3 regions of the Streptomyces sp. NPDC028305 genome follow, and region 3 is predicted to be linked to each of the others. Evidence: predicted binding sites of a transcription regulator. Region 3 holds the regulator's gene; each other region holds the start of a gene.
What was found. Region 3 encodes HrcA, which represses chaperone genes, less so after heat shock. Its sites were predicted from a motif close to TTNGCACTCNGNNNNNCNGAGTGCNAA; they were not measured.
Positions count from the first base shown of each region.

Region 1: groES (co-chaperone GroES) is a predicted target of HrcA. The motif match lies at 2,673-2,699, and genes of this name have one in related genera.
Region 2: groL (chaperonin GroEL) is a predicted target of HrcA. The motif match lies at 2,379-2,405, and genes of this name have one in related genera.

Region 1 covers NZ_JBVHTN010000011.1:238,879-243,973, reverse strand. The annotation lists gene ACZ4WQ_RS40880 (ATP-binding protein) at 1-256, shown strand, start outside; gene ACZ4WQ_RS40875 (class I SAM-dependent methyltransferase) at 358-1,545, opposite strand; gene ACZ4WQ_RS40870 (polysaccharide deacetylase family protein) at 1,753-2,580, shown strand; gene groES (co-chaperone GroES) at 2,846-3,154, shown strand; gene groL (chaperonin GroEL) at 3,246-4,868, shown strand; gene ACZ4WQ_RS40855 (SDR family NAD(P)-dependent oxidoreductase) at 4,969-5,095, opposite strand, start outside.
Region 2 covers NZ_JBVHTN010000010.1:159,822-164,916, reverse strand. The annotation lists gene murQ (N-acetylmuramic acid 6-phosphate etherase) at 1-537, shown strand, start outside; gene groL (chaperonin GroEL) at 627-2,252, opposite strand; gene ACZ4WQ_RS38350 (cold-shock protein) at 2,592-2,798, opposite strand; gene ACZ4WQ_RS38345 (MoaD/ThiS family protein) at 3,264-3,542, opposite strand; gene thrC (threonine synthase) at 3,632-4,918, opposite strand; SAM riboswitch class I at 4,937-5,081, opposite strand.
Region 3 covers NZ_JBVHTN010000001.1:1,070,220-1,075,314, reverse strand. The annotation lists gene ACZ4WQ_RS05075 (DUF3097 domain-containing protein) at 1-628, opposite strand, end outside; gene ACZ4WQ_RS05070 (MBL fold metallo-hydrolase) at 659-1,393, opposite strand; gene hrcA (heat-inducible transcriptional repressor HrcA) at 1,541-2,557, shown strand; gene dnaJ (molecular chaperone DnaJ) at 2,558-3,697, shown strand; gene ACZ4WQ_RS05055 (nitronate monooxygenase) at 3,886-4,977, shown strand; gene ACZ4WQ_RS05050 (16S rRNA (uracil(1498)-N(3))-methyltransferase) at 4,974-5,095, shown strand, end outside.

The DNA.
Region 1 (5,095 bases), on a different contig from region 3:
TCTGCACGCCGAGGGCGACTCCCTGATGCTCCGCGTGATGATCGAGCAGCCCCGGCTGCGCATCAGCGTCTACGACGCGAGCACCGAGCTCCCCACGGGCGCGTATCTCCCGGCGGGCGACCGGTTGTACGGGCGCGGGCTCGGGGTGGTCGCGGCGCTGGCCGACGAGTGGGGGACGGCGGACGGGGATCCGACGGGGATGTACGCGAAGGGCGTCTGGTTCGAGCTGAAAACCAGGAACGGCACCGGAGCCTGACGGAGCCGCCCGGGCCGGGTGATTTCCCCCACCCCGCCCTCCCTCGACTGGGGCGGGGTGGGGAAAGGCCTGCTCTCCGAGCCCGGCCCCGGCCGCGTGGCTCAGGCTCGGGCCGGGTGGCCGAGGAGCATGGTGGGGGCGCCGCTCACCCGGGTGAGGAACACCGTGCAGGAATTCACCCCATCGAGGCGGAGCCTCTTCCGCAGCTCCTCCGGCTCGACCGCCGATCCCCGCTTCTTGACCGTCAGGACGCCGACCTTCCGCTCACGCAGCAGCGCCTTGAGCTTCTTGAGGTTGAACGGCAGCACGTCCGTGATCTCGTACGCGGTGGCGTACGGCGTCGGGCGCAGGTCGTCGGCCGTGACATAGGCGATCGTCGGGTCGATGAGGCGGCCGCCGATCCGCGCGGCGACGTCCGCGACCAGGTGCGCGCGGATGACCGCGCCGTCCGGTTCGTACAGCCAGCGCCCGACCGTGCCCGGCTCGGGGTCCGGCAGCAGCGGGGTGCCGAGGAGGGTGTGGTGGTCGGGGAGCAGCGTGGCGCGGCGCAGGCCGGGGCGCGCCGTGCCGAACCACAGCAGGGCCTCCTTCACGTCGCCGTGGTCCGAGATCCACTCGGCCTCCGCGTCCTCGGGGACCGCGTCGTGCGGGATGCCGGGGGCGACCTTGAGCGCGGCGTGCGGGGCGGTGCGGGCGGCCGCGACGGCCCAGGACAGCGGCGGCGAGTACGCCTCGGGGTCGAAGACGCGGCCCCGCCCGCCGCGCCGCGCCGGGTCCACGAAGATCGCGTCGTAGCCGGAGGTGTCGACCTCGGCGACATCCGCGTGGCGCACCTCGATGAGGTCGGCCAGTCCCAGGGCCTCGGCGTTGGCCCGGACCACGGCGCAGGTCAGCGGGTCGCGGTCGACGGCCAGCACGAAGATGCCCGCGCGGGCCAGCGCGACCGCGTCGCCGCCGATGCCGCAGCACAGGTCGGCGACGCGGCGCACGCCGAGCTCGGTGAAGCGGGCGGCGCGGTAGGCGGCGACGGACGCCCGGGTGGCCTGTTCGACGCCATGGGGGGTGAAGTACATGCGGTGGGCGTCGGCGGCGCCGAACTTCGCGGCCGCGCGCTGCCGCAGCCCCGCCTGGGTGAGGGCCGCGGAGACCAGCTCCGCGGGGTGGTCACGGCGCAGCCGGGTCGCCGTGGCGAGCTCCCGCGCCGGGTCGTAGTCGCTCAGCTCGCGGAGCAGCGTCTGCCCTTCGTCGCGGAGCAGTGAGTCGAAGGCGTCAACGTCCACGTCGCCCATTCTCCCCGCTTCAGCGCGCGCGTTCGCGACACCCGGCTGAAGATCGCTTATGTGATGATGATCAAGACTGGCCTTTCAAGGTGTCTCGTGTTGGTCGCGGCCGCGGCGCTGCTCGCGGGCTGTGGGGACGGGCATGGCGCCGGGACGGCTGCGCCGTCTTCGCCGTCGTCCGACTCGTCGATGTCCTCTTCGTCTCCCCATTCGTCCATGTCGTCGCCCGGGGCCGGGGCCCACGCCCCGGGCTCGCTGCACGACTCGTCCCGGTCGCCGGGGCCGGAGCCGGGGTCCGGCCCCGCGTCCGAGTCCGGTTCGGCCTCCGACCTGCCCTCGGCGCCCCCCGCGGCCCCGGACGGCTACCGCCGCTGGGGGCTCGACGGGCCGCTGGAAACGGCGGCGCCGCCCTCGTCCAAGCCGCCCCTGGTGCCGCCCGGGGCGGGCGCGCCCGCCGGGCCGCCGATCATCGACCATGTGCCGACCCACGACAAGGTCGTCTTCGTGACCATCGACGACGGCGCGGAGAAGGACCCGGCCTTCATCCAGCAGGCCCACGACCTGGGGCTGCCGTTCACCGCCTTCCTGACGGACGACGTGGCGTCCGGCGACTACGGCTACTTCGAGCAGCTGCGCCGGCTCGGCAACGGGATCCAGAACCACACCCTCACCCATCCGAGGCTGCCCGATCTGGAGTTCGAGGAGCAGGCCCATGAGATCTGCGGCCAGCAGGATGTGCTCGCTCACCAGTTCGGTACCCGGCCGTATCTCTTCCGCCCGCCGTACGGGGCGGTCGACGACGACACGGTGCGCGCGGCGGCGGCCTGCGGGGTGCGGGCGCTGGTGATGTGGTCGGCCGAGATGAAGGCCGACGGGCTGGAGTACGCGTCGGGCGGCCGACTGCACTCCGGCGACATCGTGCTGGCCCACTTCCGCGGTCCCGCCCAGCAGGAGGGGCGGACCATGACCGATGTGATGACCGAGCTGCTCCGGGAGATCCAGGCCGAGGGCTTCGCCGTGGCCCGGCTGGAGGACTATCTCTGAATCCCTCCGAGGGCTCCCCCTGAGGACCGCCTCCGGGGACCGGCCGAGTGGCGTCCCGCCGACTCCGGCGGGGCGCCGCGGCACCCCGTCACTTGGCACTCTGGTTGACTGAGTGCTAACCGCGTCATAATGTCGTGGCTGGCACTCAGCACCAACGAGTGCCAAACACAGCGACGGGCAGGTCCGGCACCCGCGACGACGGATCCACCTGGTCGCCACCTCAGACAGTTAACCCCGTGAGATCTCCGAAGGGGGAGGTCGGATCGTGACGACCGCCAGCTCCAAGGTTGCCATCAAGCCGCTCGAGGACCGCATTGTGGTCCAGCCGCTCGACGCCGAGCAGACCACGGCCTCTGGCCTGGTTATCCCGGACACTGCCAAGGAGAAGCCCCAGGAGGGCGTCGTCCTGGCCGTGGGCCCGGGCCGCTTCGAGGACGGCAACCGTCTCCCGCTCGACGTCTCCGTAGGCGACGTCGTGCTCTACAGCAAGTACGGCGGTACCGAGGTGAAGTACAACGGCGAGGAGTACCTCGTCCTCTCGGCTCGCGACGTTCTCGCGATCATCGAGAAGTAAGTCACCGAAGTTTTGCCTGTGAGCCGCGCCCCGGTGCCCCAGTCCATACCGGGGCCGGGGCGCGGTTCGTTCGAGAGGACATACGCAACCCATGGCGAAGATCCTGAAGTTTGACGAGGACGCCCGTCGCGCCCTCGAGCGTGGCGTCAACAAGCTCGCCGACACCGTCAAGGTGACGATCGGCCCCAAGGGCCGCAACGTCGTCATCGACAAGAAGTTCGGCGCCCCGACCATCACCAACGACGGTGTCACCATCGCCCGCGAGGTCGAGGTCGAGGACCCGTACGAGAACCTGGGCGCCCAGCTCGTCAAGGAGGTGGCGACCAAGACCAACGACATCGCGGGTGACGGCACCACCACCGCCACCGTGCTGGCCCAGGCCCTGGTCCGCGAGGGCCTGCGGAACGTGGCCGCCGGTGCTTCCCCGGCCGCCCTGAAGAAGGGCATCGACGCGGCCGTCAAGGCCGTGTCCGACGAGCTGCTGGCCACCGCCCGCCCGATCGACTCCAAGTCCGACATCGCCGCCGTGGCCGCGCTGTCCGCCCAGGACAAGCAGGTCGGCGAGCTCATCGCCGAGGCGATGGACAAGGTCGGCAAGGACGGTGTGATCACCGTCGAGGAGTCCAACACCTTCGGCCTGGAGCTCGACTTCACCGAGGGCATGGCCTTCGACAAGGGCTACCTGTCGCCGTACATGGTCACCGACCAGGAGCGTATGGAGGCCGTCCTCGACGACCCGTACATCCTGATCCACCAGGGCAAGATCTCCTCGATCCAGGACCTGCTGCCGCTGCTGGAGAAGATCATCCAGGGTGGCAACAAGCCGCTGCTGATCATCGCCGAGGACGTGGAGGGCGAGGCCCTGTCCACCCTCGTCGTCAACAAGATCCGCGGCACCTTCAACGCCGTCGCGGTGAAGGCCCCCGGCTTCGGCGACCGCCGCAAGGCGATGCTCGGCGACATGGCCGCCCTCACCGGCGGCACCGTCGTCGCCGAGGAGGTCGGCCTCAAGCTCGACCAGGTCGGCCTGGACGTGCTGGGCACCGCCCGCCGGGTGACCGTCACCAAGGACGACACCACCATCGTCGACGGTGGCGGCAAGTCCGAGGACGTCACCGGCCGGATCAACCAGATCAAGGCCGAGATCGAGGCCACGGACTCCGACTGGGACCGCGAGAAGCTCCAGGAGCGCCTCGCCAAGCTGGCCGGCGGCGTGTGCGTGATCCGCGTCGGCGCCGCCACCGAGGTGGAGCTCAAGGAGAAGAAGCACCGTCTGGAGGACGCCATCTCCGCGACCCGCGCCGCGGTCGAGGAGGGCATCGTCTCCGGTGGTGGCTCCGCGCTCGTCCACGCCGTGAAGGTGCTGGAGGACAACCTCGGCAAGGAGGGCGACGAGGCCACCGGTGTCGCGGTCGTCCGCCGCGCCGCGGTCGAGCCGCTGCGCTGGATCGCCGAGAACGCGGGCCTTGAGGGCTACGTCATCACCTCCAAGGTGGCCGAGCTCGAGAAGGGCCACGGCTTCAACGCCGCGACCGACGAGTACGGCGACCTGGTGAAGGCCGGCGTCATCGACCCGGTCAAGGTCACCCGCTCCGCCCTGGAGAACGCGGCGTCCATCGCCTCCCTGCTGCTCACCACCGAGACGCTGGTGGTCGAGAAGCCGGCCGAGGAGGAGCCCGAGGCCGCGGGCCACGGCCACGGTCACGCGCACTGACGCGGCCCCGCGCGATCCCGCCGGGCGCGGTCACCCCTCGCGGGGGTGACCGCGCCCGAGGCGTTTCCGGGGCCGCGGGGCTCCGGGGGCGGCGGGGGTGTCAGCGCTTGGGAGGACGTCCGACGTTCGAGGAGACGACCGAGAGCGCGGCCCGCGGCGCCAGCTTCGCCAGCCCCGTCATCGCCTTGTACCGCGGATCGGGGATCGACAGCGCCTTGCCCCGCGCG
Region 2 (5,095 bases), on a different contig from region 3:
GACCTCGACGCGCTCGCCGTCGGCGCCCAGGACAGCGTCGTCGGCATCTCCGCCTCCGGCCGCACCCCGTACGCGGTCGGCGCGGTCGAGCACGCCCGCCGGCTCGGCGCGCTCACCGTCGGCCTGTCCTGCAACGCGGGTTCGGCGCTCGCGGCGGCCGCCGAGCACGGCATCGAGATCGTGGTCGGGCCGGAGCTGCTCACCGGCTCCACCCGGCTGAAGGCGGGCACGGCCCAGAAGCTGGTGCTCAACATGGTCTCGACCATCACCATGATCCGGCTGGGCAAGACCTACGGAAATCTGATGGTCGATGTGCGCGCCTCGAACGACAAGCTGCGGGCGCGCTCGCGCCGTATCGTCTCCCTCGCCACCGGGGCCCCCGCCCCGCGGATCGAAGCCGCGCTGGCCGCCAGCGCCGGCGAGACGAAGCACGCCATCCTGGCCATCCTCGGCGAGGTGGACGCCCCCACCGCCACCCGGCTGCTGACCGAGTCGGACGGCCATCTGCGGGCCGCGCTGGAGGCCGCGCGCGGCTGAGGGCGCGGGTCCTGAAACGCCGTCGGGGCGGCACCCGGAAGAGGGTGCCGCCCCGACGTTTCGGACGGTCGATCGACGGAAGGCGTCGATCAGAAGTCCATGTCACCGCCCGGCATGCCGCCCGGAGCGCCCGCCGCGGCGGCCTTCTCCGGCTTGTCGGCGATGACGGCCTCGGTGGTCAGGAACAGCGCGGCGATCGACGCGGCGTTCTGCAGCGCGGAGCGCGTGACCTTGGCCGGGTCGATGATGCCCTCGGCGATCAGGTCGACGTACTCGCCGGTCGCGGCGTTGAGGCCGTGGCCCGGGGTGAGGTTGCGCACCTTCTCCACCACGACGCCGCCCTCGAGGCCGGCGTTGACCGCGATCTGCTTCAGCGGGGCCTCGAGCGCCAGGCGCACGGCCTGGGCACCGGTGGCCTCGTCGCCCTCGAGCTCCAGCTTCTCGAAGACCGAGACGGTCTGGAGCAGGGCCACGCCACCACCGGCGACGATGCCCTCCTCGACGGCGGCCTTGGCGTTGCGCACCGCGTCCTCGATGCGGTGCTTGCGCTCCTTGAGCTCGACCTCGGTGGCGGCACCGGCCTTGATGACGGCCACGCCGCCGGCCAGCTTCGCCAGGCGCTCCTGGAGCTTCTCGCGGTCGTAGTCCGAGTCCGAGGACTCGATCTCGGCGCGGATCTGGTTGACGCGGCCCTGCACCTGGTCGGTGTCGCCGGCGCCGTCCACGATGGTGGTCTCGTCCTTGGTGACGGTCACCTTGCGGGCGCGGCCCAGCAGGTCGATGCCCGCGTTCTCCAGCTTGAGGCCGACCTCCTCGGAGATGACGGTGCCACCGGTGAGGATGGCGATGTCGCCGAGCATGGCCTTGCGGCGGTCACCGAAGCCCGGGGCCTTGACGGCAACGGACTTGAAGGTGCCACGGATCTTGTTGACGACCAGGGTCGCCAGGGCCTCGCCCTCGATGTCCTCGGCGATGATCAGCAGCGGCTTGCCCGACTGCATGACCTTCTCCAGCAACGGGAGGAGGTCCTTCACGCTGGTGATCTTCGAGTTGACGATCAGGATGTACGGGTCGTCGAGCGACGCCTCCATACGCTCCATGTCGGTGGCGAAGTACGGGGAGATGTAGCCCTTGTCGAAGCGCATGCCCTCGGTGAGCTCAAGCTCGAGCCCGAAGGTCTGCGACTCCTCGACGGTGATGACGCCTTCCTTGCCGACCTTGTCCATCGCCTCGGCGATGAGCTCGCCGATCTGGGTGTCGGCGGCGGAGATGGAGGCGGTGGAGGCGATCTGCTCCTTGGTCTCCACGTCCTTGGCCTGCTCGAGCAGCTGGGCGGAGACGGCCTCGACGGCCTTCTCGATGCCGCGCTTGAGGGCCATCGGGTTGGCGCCCGCGGCGACGTTCCGCAGGCCCTCCTTGACCAGCGCCTGGGCGAGGACGGTCGCGGTCGTCGTGCCGTCACCGGCGACGTCGTCCGTCTTCTTCGCGACCTCCTTGACCAGCTCGGCGCCGATCTTCTCGTACGGGTCCTCGAGTTCGATCTCCTTGGCGATGGAAACACCATCGTTGGTGATCGTGGGGGCGCCCCACTTCTTCTCGAGGACGACGTTGCGACCCTTGGGGCCGAGGGTGACCTTGACGGCGTCGGCGAGCTGGTTCATCCCGCGCTCGAGGCCGCGCCGCGCCTCCTCGTTGAACGCGATGATCTTGGCCATGTGAAGTGGTCCTCCCAAGACGGGGTGGATTGCTCCGGACCGCGCCTGGCGCCCGCGACGGACGGCCTGTCTGCCCCGCGGTTCCTTGCCCCGCGTGGCCTGACGGACCTCACCGACCCGATCCTTCTGTCACTCTCACCTTCAGAGTGCTAACGCCAATGATTAGCACTCGACCCCTGAGAGTGCAAGCGTGAGTGGGGTGACAGCTTGGGACAAGGCGGTCGTGAGCGGCCATCGGCGCACAGGTCAACACCCATGTGAACACGCATGTCAAAGGGCCCGTGCCCCTAGGGGGTACGAGCCCTTTGAACGGTCCAGTCAGTGCCTCGCGTCGGCGCTTCAGCCAACAGCCACGCGGACCATGTCCGCCTGCGGCCCCTTCTGGCCCTGCGAGATCTCGAACTCGACCCGCTGGCCTTCTTCGAGGGTGCGGTAACCGTCCATCTGGATCGCGCTGTAGTGGACGAACACGTCCGCACCACCGTCGACCGCGATGAAGCCGTACCCCTTCTCCGCGTTGAACCACTTGACGGTGCCCTGAGCCATTCCTAACTCCCCTATTGCTGGCCCCTGCGCAGGACCGCACTCCGCGGACCCGGGTCAGACCTCACCCCCCGGTCGTGGGGGGTGTGCGCCGGAACGCGTCGACCGCCGCTGAATGTATCTGTCCCACTGCCCTGTGCAACAGGTCAATCGGACGAGAATTCTGGCGACGGTCGATCGGTAATAAGTGGAGAATTCCCGTGAATTCCGGGCAAGTCGGGCCAGGCATAAGGGAATCAACCCGACAATTCACGCGCACACTTTACGCACAAGTTGACGAGTTCTCATATGCGGCCGCCCATGAGGCCAACAGAAGGGGAACGGCTCAACTGTAGCGCGATTCAACACACGGAATCGCCCGGTCCGTTTCTATCAGGACCGGGCGATTCCGTTTACCTCGGGGGTACGGCCGGCTCACATCGGCCCGCGGCGGGGCCACAACCGGCCTGTGGCGGGGGAGCGACCGGCTCAGCAGCCGCCCGCGACCGCCGGAATGATCGAGACACCGGCGCCGTCCGGAGTCGCGGTCTCCAGGCCCTCGGAGAAGCGAACGTCGTCGTCATTGACGTAGACATTGACGAAACGGCGCAGCTTGCCGGTGTCGTCCAGGACGCGGGCCGCAATGCCCTGGTGATTCCGGTCCAGGTCCGCGAGGACCTCGGAGAGGGTCGCGCCCTCGGCACTGACCTCGGCCTGCCCGCCGGTGTAGGTGCGCAGGATGGTGGGGATCCGGACATTGACGCTCATGAGGGTTTCACCTTCCAAGGGAACTGCTGCGGGGGGCGAGGGCGAATTCGAGGGGCGAATTCAAGCCAGCTGGTTTGAGCGGGCCCGATTCAGGCCAGACCAGCTTCGCGGAACGCGTCGAGGCTGGGGCGGATCACCGCCGTGGGTCCACTCGTCGGGGCGACCGCGTCGAGCGTCTTGAGGCCGTCGCCGGTGTTGAGCACGACGGTGGTGAGGGTGGGGTCCAGCACCCCGTTCTCGAGCAGCTTCCTCGTCACGCCCAGGGTCACCCCGCCGGCGGTCTCCGCGAAGATCCCCTCCGTACGGGCCAGCAGCTTGATCGCGTCCACGATCTGCTCGTCGTTCACGTCCTCCACCGCCCCGCCCGTGCGGCGCGCGATGTCCAGTACATACGGCCCGTCCGCCGGGTTGCCGATGGCCAGCGACTTGGCGATGGTGTTCGGCTTCTGCGGCCGCACCACGTCCTGGCCCGCCTTGAAGGCGGTGGAGACCGGGGAGCAGCCCTCGGCCTGGGCGCCGAAGATCTTGTACGGCTTGTCCTCGACCAGGCCGAGCTCGATGAGCTCCTTCAGCCCCTTGTCGATCTTCGTCAGCTGCGAGCCCGAGGCGATCGGGATGACGAGCTGGTCCGGCAGCCGCCAGCCGAGCTGTTCGCAGATCTCGTACGCGAGGGTCTTGGACCCCTCCGCGTAGTACGGGCGGAGGTTGACGTTGACAAAGCCCCAGCCCTCGCCCGCCGGGTCGCCGATCAGCTCGCTGCAGAAGCGGTTGACGTCGTCGTAGGTGCCCTCGATGGCGACCAGGTCACCGCCGTAGATCGCGGCCATGACGACCTTGCCCTGCTCCAGGTCGTGCGGGATGAAGGTGCAGGAGCGCAGGCCCGCGCGGGCGGCCGCGGCGCCGACCGCGCCCGCGAGGTTGCCGGTGGAGGAGCAGGAGAGGGTGGTGAAGCCGAAGGCGCGGGCGGCCTCGACGGCCTGGGCGACGACGCGGTCCTTGAAGGAGTGCGTCGGGTTCCCGGAGTCGTCCTTGATGTGCAGCTCGCCGGTCACGCCCAGCTCGCGGGCGAGGTTGTCGGCCTTCACCAGCTTGGTGAACCCGGGGTTGATGTTGGGCTTGTCGGCCACGTCCGCCGGGACGGGCAGCAGCGGGGCGTAGCGCCAGATGTTGTTCGGGCCCGCCTCGATCCGCCGGCGCAGCCCCTCCGGGTCGCCGGTCGGCAGGTCGTACGCGACCTCGAGCGGCCCGAAACACTCCACACAGGCGAAAATGGGGCCGAGGGGGAAACGCTCACCGCACTCGCGACAGGACAGTGCGACGGCGGGACCGAGCGAGACGGAAGAGGTGGTGGAGCTTTCGACAGCTTGCACAGCCATGGGAGGCGAGGCCCTTTCTCCTCATCTTCCTCACGGCGCATCTCGCCGCGAGCCGGAATTGGCACCTTCCCGAGCCGGGGCCCCGCTTCGCGTAGAACGCAGGACCGGCTGGAGGGTTGCCGGGGCTTCAACGGGCCGTTCCCTCTGCCCCTCTGGATGAGCGGTATGACGCCGGGC
Region 3 (5,095 bases):
TGCCCACCGAGGAGGGCTTCACGGCCTCCCACACGTCGATGTAGGGGTGCCCGACGACCAGGACGTGCTCGCCGGTGACCTCGGCCGCGATACGGGACTCCTTCGTGCCCGGGACCAGATGGTCGACCAGCACACCCAGGCGGGCGTCGGGGCCGGGGGAGAACTCGCGGACGATGGCGGGCAGATCGTCGATCCCCTCCAGATACTCCACGACCACGCCCTCGATGCGCAGATCGTCCCCCCACACCCGCTCGACCAGTTCCGCGTCGTGGCGCCCCTCGACGTAAATGCGCCCCGCGCGGGCGACGCGCGCACGGGCCTGGGGGAGCGCGATGGAGCCGGAGGCCGTGCGGCGCGGGGCCGTGGGGGCGGCGGCGCGCGGGCGCACCAGGGTGACGACACGGCCCTCCAGGAGGAAGCCGCGCGGCTCCATGGGGAAGACCCGATGTTTGCCGAAGCGGTCCTCCAGAGTCACCGTGGCGCCCTCCGCGGTCTTCTCGCAGCGGATCACGGCACCGCAGAACCCGGTGGTGACCTCCTCGACGACCAGATCGGGGTCGGCGGGCACCTCGGGCGCGGGGGCCTGGCGCTTCCAGGGCGGGGTCAGGTCCGGGTCGTACTGTCGCACCCGAGTGACCCTAGCGCCGCAGCGCCGCCGTCAGGAGGACACGCCGAAACGAGCCGCGAGTTCCGCGCGCTGCGCCCGGACGAAACGGGCATCCACGGCGGCGCCATGCCCCGGGACGTACACCGCGTCCTCGCCGCCGAGGGCGAGCAGCCGGTCCAGCGCGGCGGGCCACTGGCCCGGGATCGCGTCGGCACCCGCCTGGGGCGCCCCCGACTCCTCGACCAGATCCCCGCAGAAGACCACCTCGGGCTCGCCCGGGGCCTGCCCGGCGGCGAGCACGGCCAGGTCGTGGGCGGTATGGCCGGGGCCCACGTTCGCCAGCAGGACGGTCCGGCCGCCCAGGTCCAGGGTGAGCTCGCCACACACCGCGTGGTGCGGCCGCACCAGGTGGTCGGCGGCCTCCCCGGCGGCCCCGGGGTCCGCGCCGTGGCGCACCGCGTCGTCACGCAGCACGTCCCCCTCGCGGCGCAGCAGTTCGTCGAGCCCGGCGGCCCCGTACACCTGGCAGCCCGCGAAGGCGGCGGTGCCGAGGACATGGTCGAAGTGGGGGTGGGTGAGGGCGATATGGGTGGGGCGGCGGCCGAAGAGGCGAGTGATCTCGCGGCGCACCCAGGCGCCCTCGGCGAGGTCGGCGCCGGTGTCGACAACCAGGACGCCGGTCCGCCCGGCGATCGCGCCGACCGTCGCGTCCCAGCCGGGCAGGCGGCACCGGACCACGGACGGCGTGAGATGTTCCCAGCGCGCCTCTTCCCAACGGGTGTCCATACGGAGACGCTAGCTCCAGCGGTGGCAAAGCGTCGGCTCTTGCCCCCGCCACGGCACCCCGCCGTACACTGGCTGAGGGTTCTGGCACTCGTGACCATTGAGTGCCAGGGGGAACACCTGATGAGACGGCTGGACTGGAGGTGCGCGGTGCTCAGCGAACGCAGACTCGAGGTACTGCGTGCGATCGTCCAGGACTATGTGGGGACGGAGGAGCCGGTCGGCTCCAAGGCCCTCACGGAGCGGCACCGGCTGGGCGTCTCCCCGGCCACGGTGCGCAACGACATGGCGGCTCTGGAGGACGAGGGCTATATCGCCCAGCCGCATACGAGCGCCGGGCGCATTCCCACGGACAAGGGCTATCGGCTGTTCGTCGACAAGCTGGCAGGAGTGAAGCCCCTGTCCACGCCGGAGCGGCGGGCCATCCAGAACTTCCTGGACGGTGCCGTGGACCTCGACGACGTGGTGGGGCGCACGGTCCGGCTGCTCGCGCAGCTGACCCGGCAGGTCGCGGTGGTGCAGTACCCGTCGCTGACCCGCTCGACGGTCCGCCATGTCGAGCTGCTGTCGATGAGCCCGGCGCGGGTGATGCTGGTTCTGATCACCGACACCGGGCGGGTCGAGCAGCGCATGGTGGACTGCCCGGCGCCCGTGAGCGAGGAGTCGCTCGCGGACCTGCGGGCCCGGCTGAACAGCAGGGTCGTGGGCCGGCGGTTCTCGGATGTGCCGCGGCTGGTGCAGGACCTGCCCGAGTCCTTCGAACAGGAGGACCGGGGGACCGTCTCGACGGTCCTGGCCACGCTGCTGGAGACGCTGGTCGAAGAGACCGAGGAGCGGCTGATGATCGGCGGCACCGCCAATCTCACCCGCTTCGGCCATGATTTCCCCCTGACGATCCGGCCCGTGCTGGAAGCGCTGGAGGAGCAGGTCGTCCTGCTCAAGCTGCTCGGCGAGGCGAAGGACTCGGGTATGACCGTACGGATCGGGCATGAGAATGCTCACGAGGGCCTGAATTCCACTTCGGTCGTGGCGGTCGGCTACGGTTCGGGCGACGAGGCGGTCGCCAAACTCGGCGTGGTCGGACCGACCCGCATGGACTACCCCGGAACGATGGGAGCGGTACGCGCAGTGGCACGTTACGTCGGACAGATCCTGGCGGAGTCGTAAGTGGCGACGGACTACTACGCAGTCCTGGGCGTGCGGCGTGATGCCTCGCAGGACGAGATCAAGAAGGCATTCCGCCGGCTCGCTCGCGAGCTGCACCCGGACGTGAATCCGGATCCCAAGACCCAAGAGCGGTTCAAGGAGATCAACGCCGCCTACGAGGTCTTGTCCGATCCCCAGAAGAAGCAGGTCTACGACCTGGGCGGCGACCCGCTTTCCGCCTCGGGCGGCGCCGGGGGCGGCGCGGGCGGCTTCGGCGCGGGCTTCGGAAACTTCTCCGACATCATGGACGCGTTCTTCGGCACCGCCTCGCAGCGCGGCCCGCGGTCCAGGACCCGGCGCGGCCAGGACGCCATGATCCGCCTCGATGTGGAGCTGAACGAGGCGGCCTTCGGGACCACCAAGGACATCCAGGTCGACACCGCGGTCGTCTGTACGACGTGCAGCGGCGAGGGCGCGGCGCCCGGCACCACGGCGCAGACCTGTGACATGTGCCGCGGCCGCGGCGAGGTGTCCCAGGTGACGCGGTCCTTCCTCGGCCAGGTCATGACCTCCCGGCCGTGCCCGCAGTGCCAGGGCTTCGGCACCGTGGTGCCGACCCCGTGCCCGGAGTGCGCGGGCGACGGGCGGATCCGCTCGCGGCGGACGCTGACGGTGAAGATCCCGGCCGGTGTGGACAACGGCACCCGGATCCAGCTCGCGGGCGAGGGCGAGGTCGGCCCGGGCGGCGGCCCGGCGGGCGATCTGTATGTGGAGATCCACGAGCTGCCGCACCCGGTCTTCCAGCGCCGCGGCGACGATCTGCACTGCACGGTGACCATCCCCATGACGGCGGCGTCCCTGGGCACCAAGGTGCCCCTGGAGACGCTCGACGGCCTGGAGGAGGTCGACATCCGGCCCGGCACCCAGTCCGGCCAGTCGATCCCGCTCCACCAGCGCGGCATCACCCACCTGCGCGGCGGCGGCCGGGGCGACCTGATCGTCCACGTCGAGGTCCAGACCCCGTCCAAGCTCGACCCGGAGCAGGAGGAGCTGCTGCGGCGGCTGGCCAAGCTGCGGGGCGAGGAGCGGCCGCTAGGCGAATTCAAGCCAGGACAGCAGGGGCTGTTCTCGCGCCTTAAGGATGCGTTCAACGGACGGTAGGCGTCCGGCCGGGGGTCCGGGGGGTGGCCCCCGGGGGATGCGGTAAGCCAGGACAGCAGGGGCTGTTCTCGCGCTTGAAGGACGCGTTCAACGGACGGTAAGCGCCCGGAGCCCCTCGGGGACGCGGTCCGTCCAACGGGCCCTGAGCCGAGTACAGATCGGTGCGGAGGACATGACACGATGTTGTCATGTCGTCCGCGCTGACCGATCTCTTTCGGTACCCGATCGTGCAGGCCCCGATGGCGGGCGGGGCCTCCTGCCCGCAGCTGGCCGCCGCCGTTTCCGAGGCCGGCGGCCTCGGGTTCCTCGCCGCCGGTTACAAGACGCCGGAGGCGATGTACGAGGAGATCAAACAGCTGCGGGGGCAGACCGCCCGGCCCTTCGGCGTGAACCTGTTCATGCCGCAGCCCCTCACCGCCGACCCCGCCGCCGTCGCGGTCTACCGCGAGCAGCTCGCCGGGGAGGCGGCCTGGTACGACACCCCGCTGGGCGACCCCGACGCGGGCTCCGACGACGCGTACGACGCCAAGCTGGCCGTTCTGCTCGACGACCCGGTCCCGGTCGTCTCGTTCACCTTCGGCTGCCCCACCCGCGCCGTCCTCGACGCCTTCGGCAGGGCCGGCACGCGGACGGTCGTGACCGTGACCTCGCCCGCCGAGGCGCAGGCCGCGCAGTGGGCGGGCGCGGACGCCGTGTGCGTCCAGGGCGTGGAGGCGGGCGGCCACCAGGGCACACACCGCGACGATCCGCGCGCCGACGGCACGGGCGCCGGGCTCGGGCTGCTGTCGCTGCTCGCGCTCGTCCGGGAGGTCGTACAGATCCCCGTCATCGCGGCGGGCGGGCTGATGCGCGGCTCGCAGATCGCCGGGGTGCTGGCCGCCGGCGCGGTCGCGGCCCAGCTGGGGACCGCGTTCCTGGTCTGCCCCGAGTCGGGGGCCAACGCCCTGCACAAGCGGGCCATGACCGACCCGGTGTTCGGCCGCACCGAGCTGACCCGGGCCTTCTCCGGGCGTCCCGCGCGCGGGCTGGTCAACCGCTTCATGCGCGAGCACGGCCGCTACGCCCCGGCCGCCTACCCCCAGGTGCACCACCTCACCTCGGGGCTGCGGAAGGCGGCGGCGAAGGCCGGCGACCCGCAGGGCATGGCGCTGTGGGCGGGGCAGGGGCACCGGCTGGCCCGGGAGCTGCCCGCCGCGCGGCTGGTGGATGTGCTGACGGTCGAACTGGACGCGGCGCGTGAGGGGTTGGGCATCGCCTTGGACAAGGGGACCGTGTCATGACCGCTCCCGTCTTCGTGGCCGACTCCCTGGCGGGGGCGGCCGTGGGGGCGCGGCTGGCGCTCGAAGGGCCGGAGGGGCGCCACGCCGTGTCGGTGCGCCGGCTGCGCGTCGGCGAGCC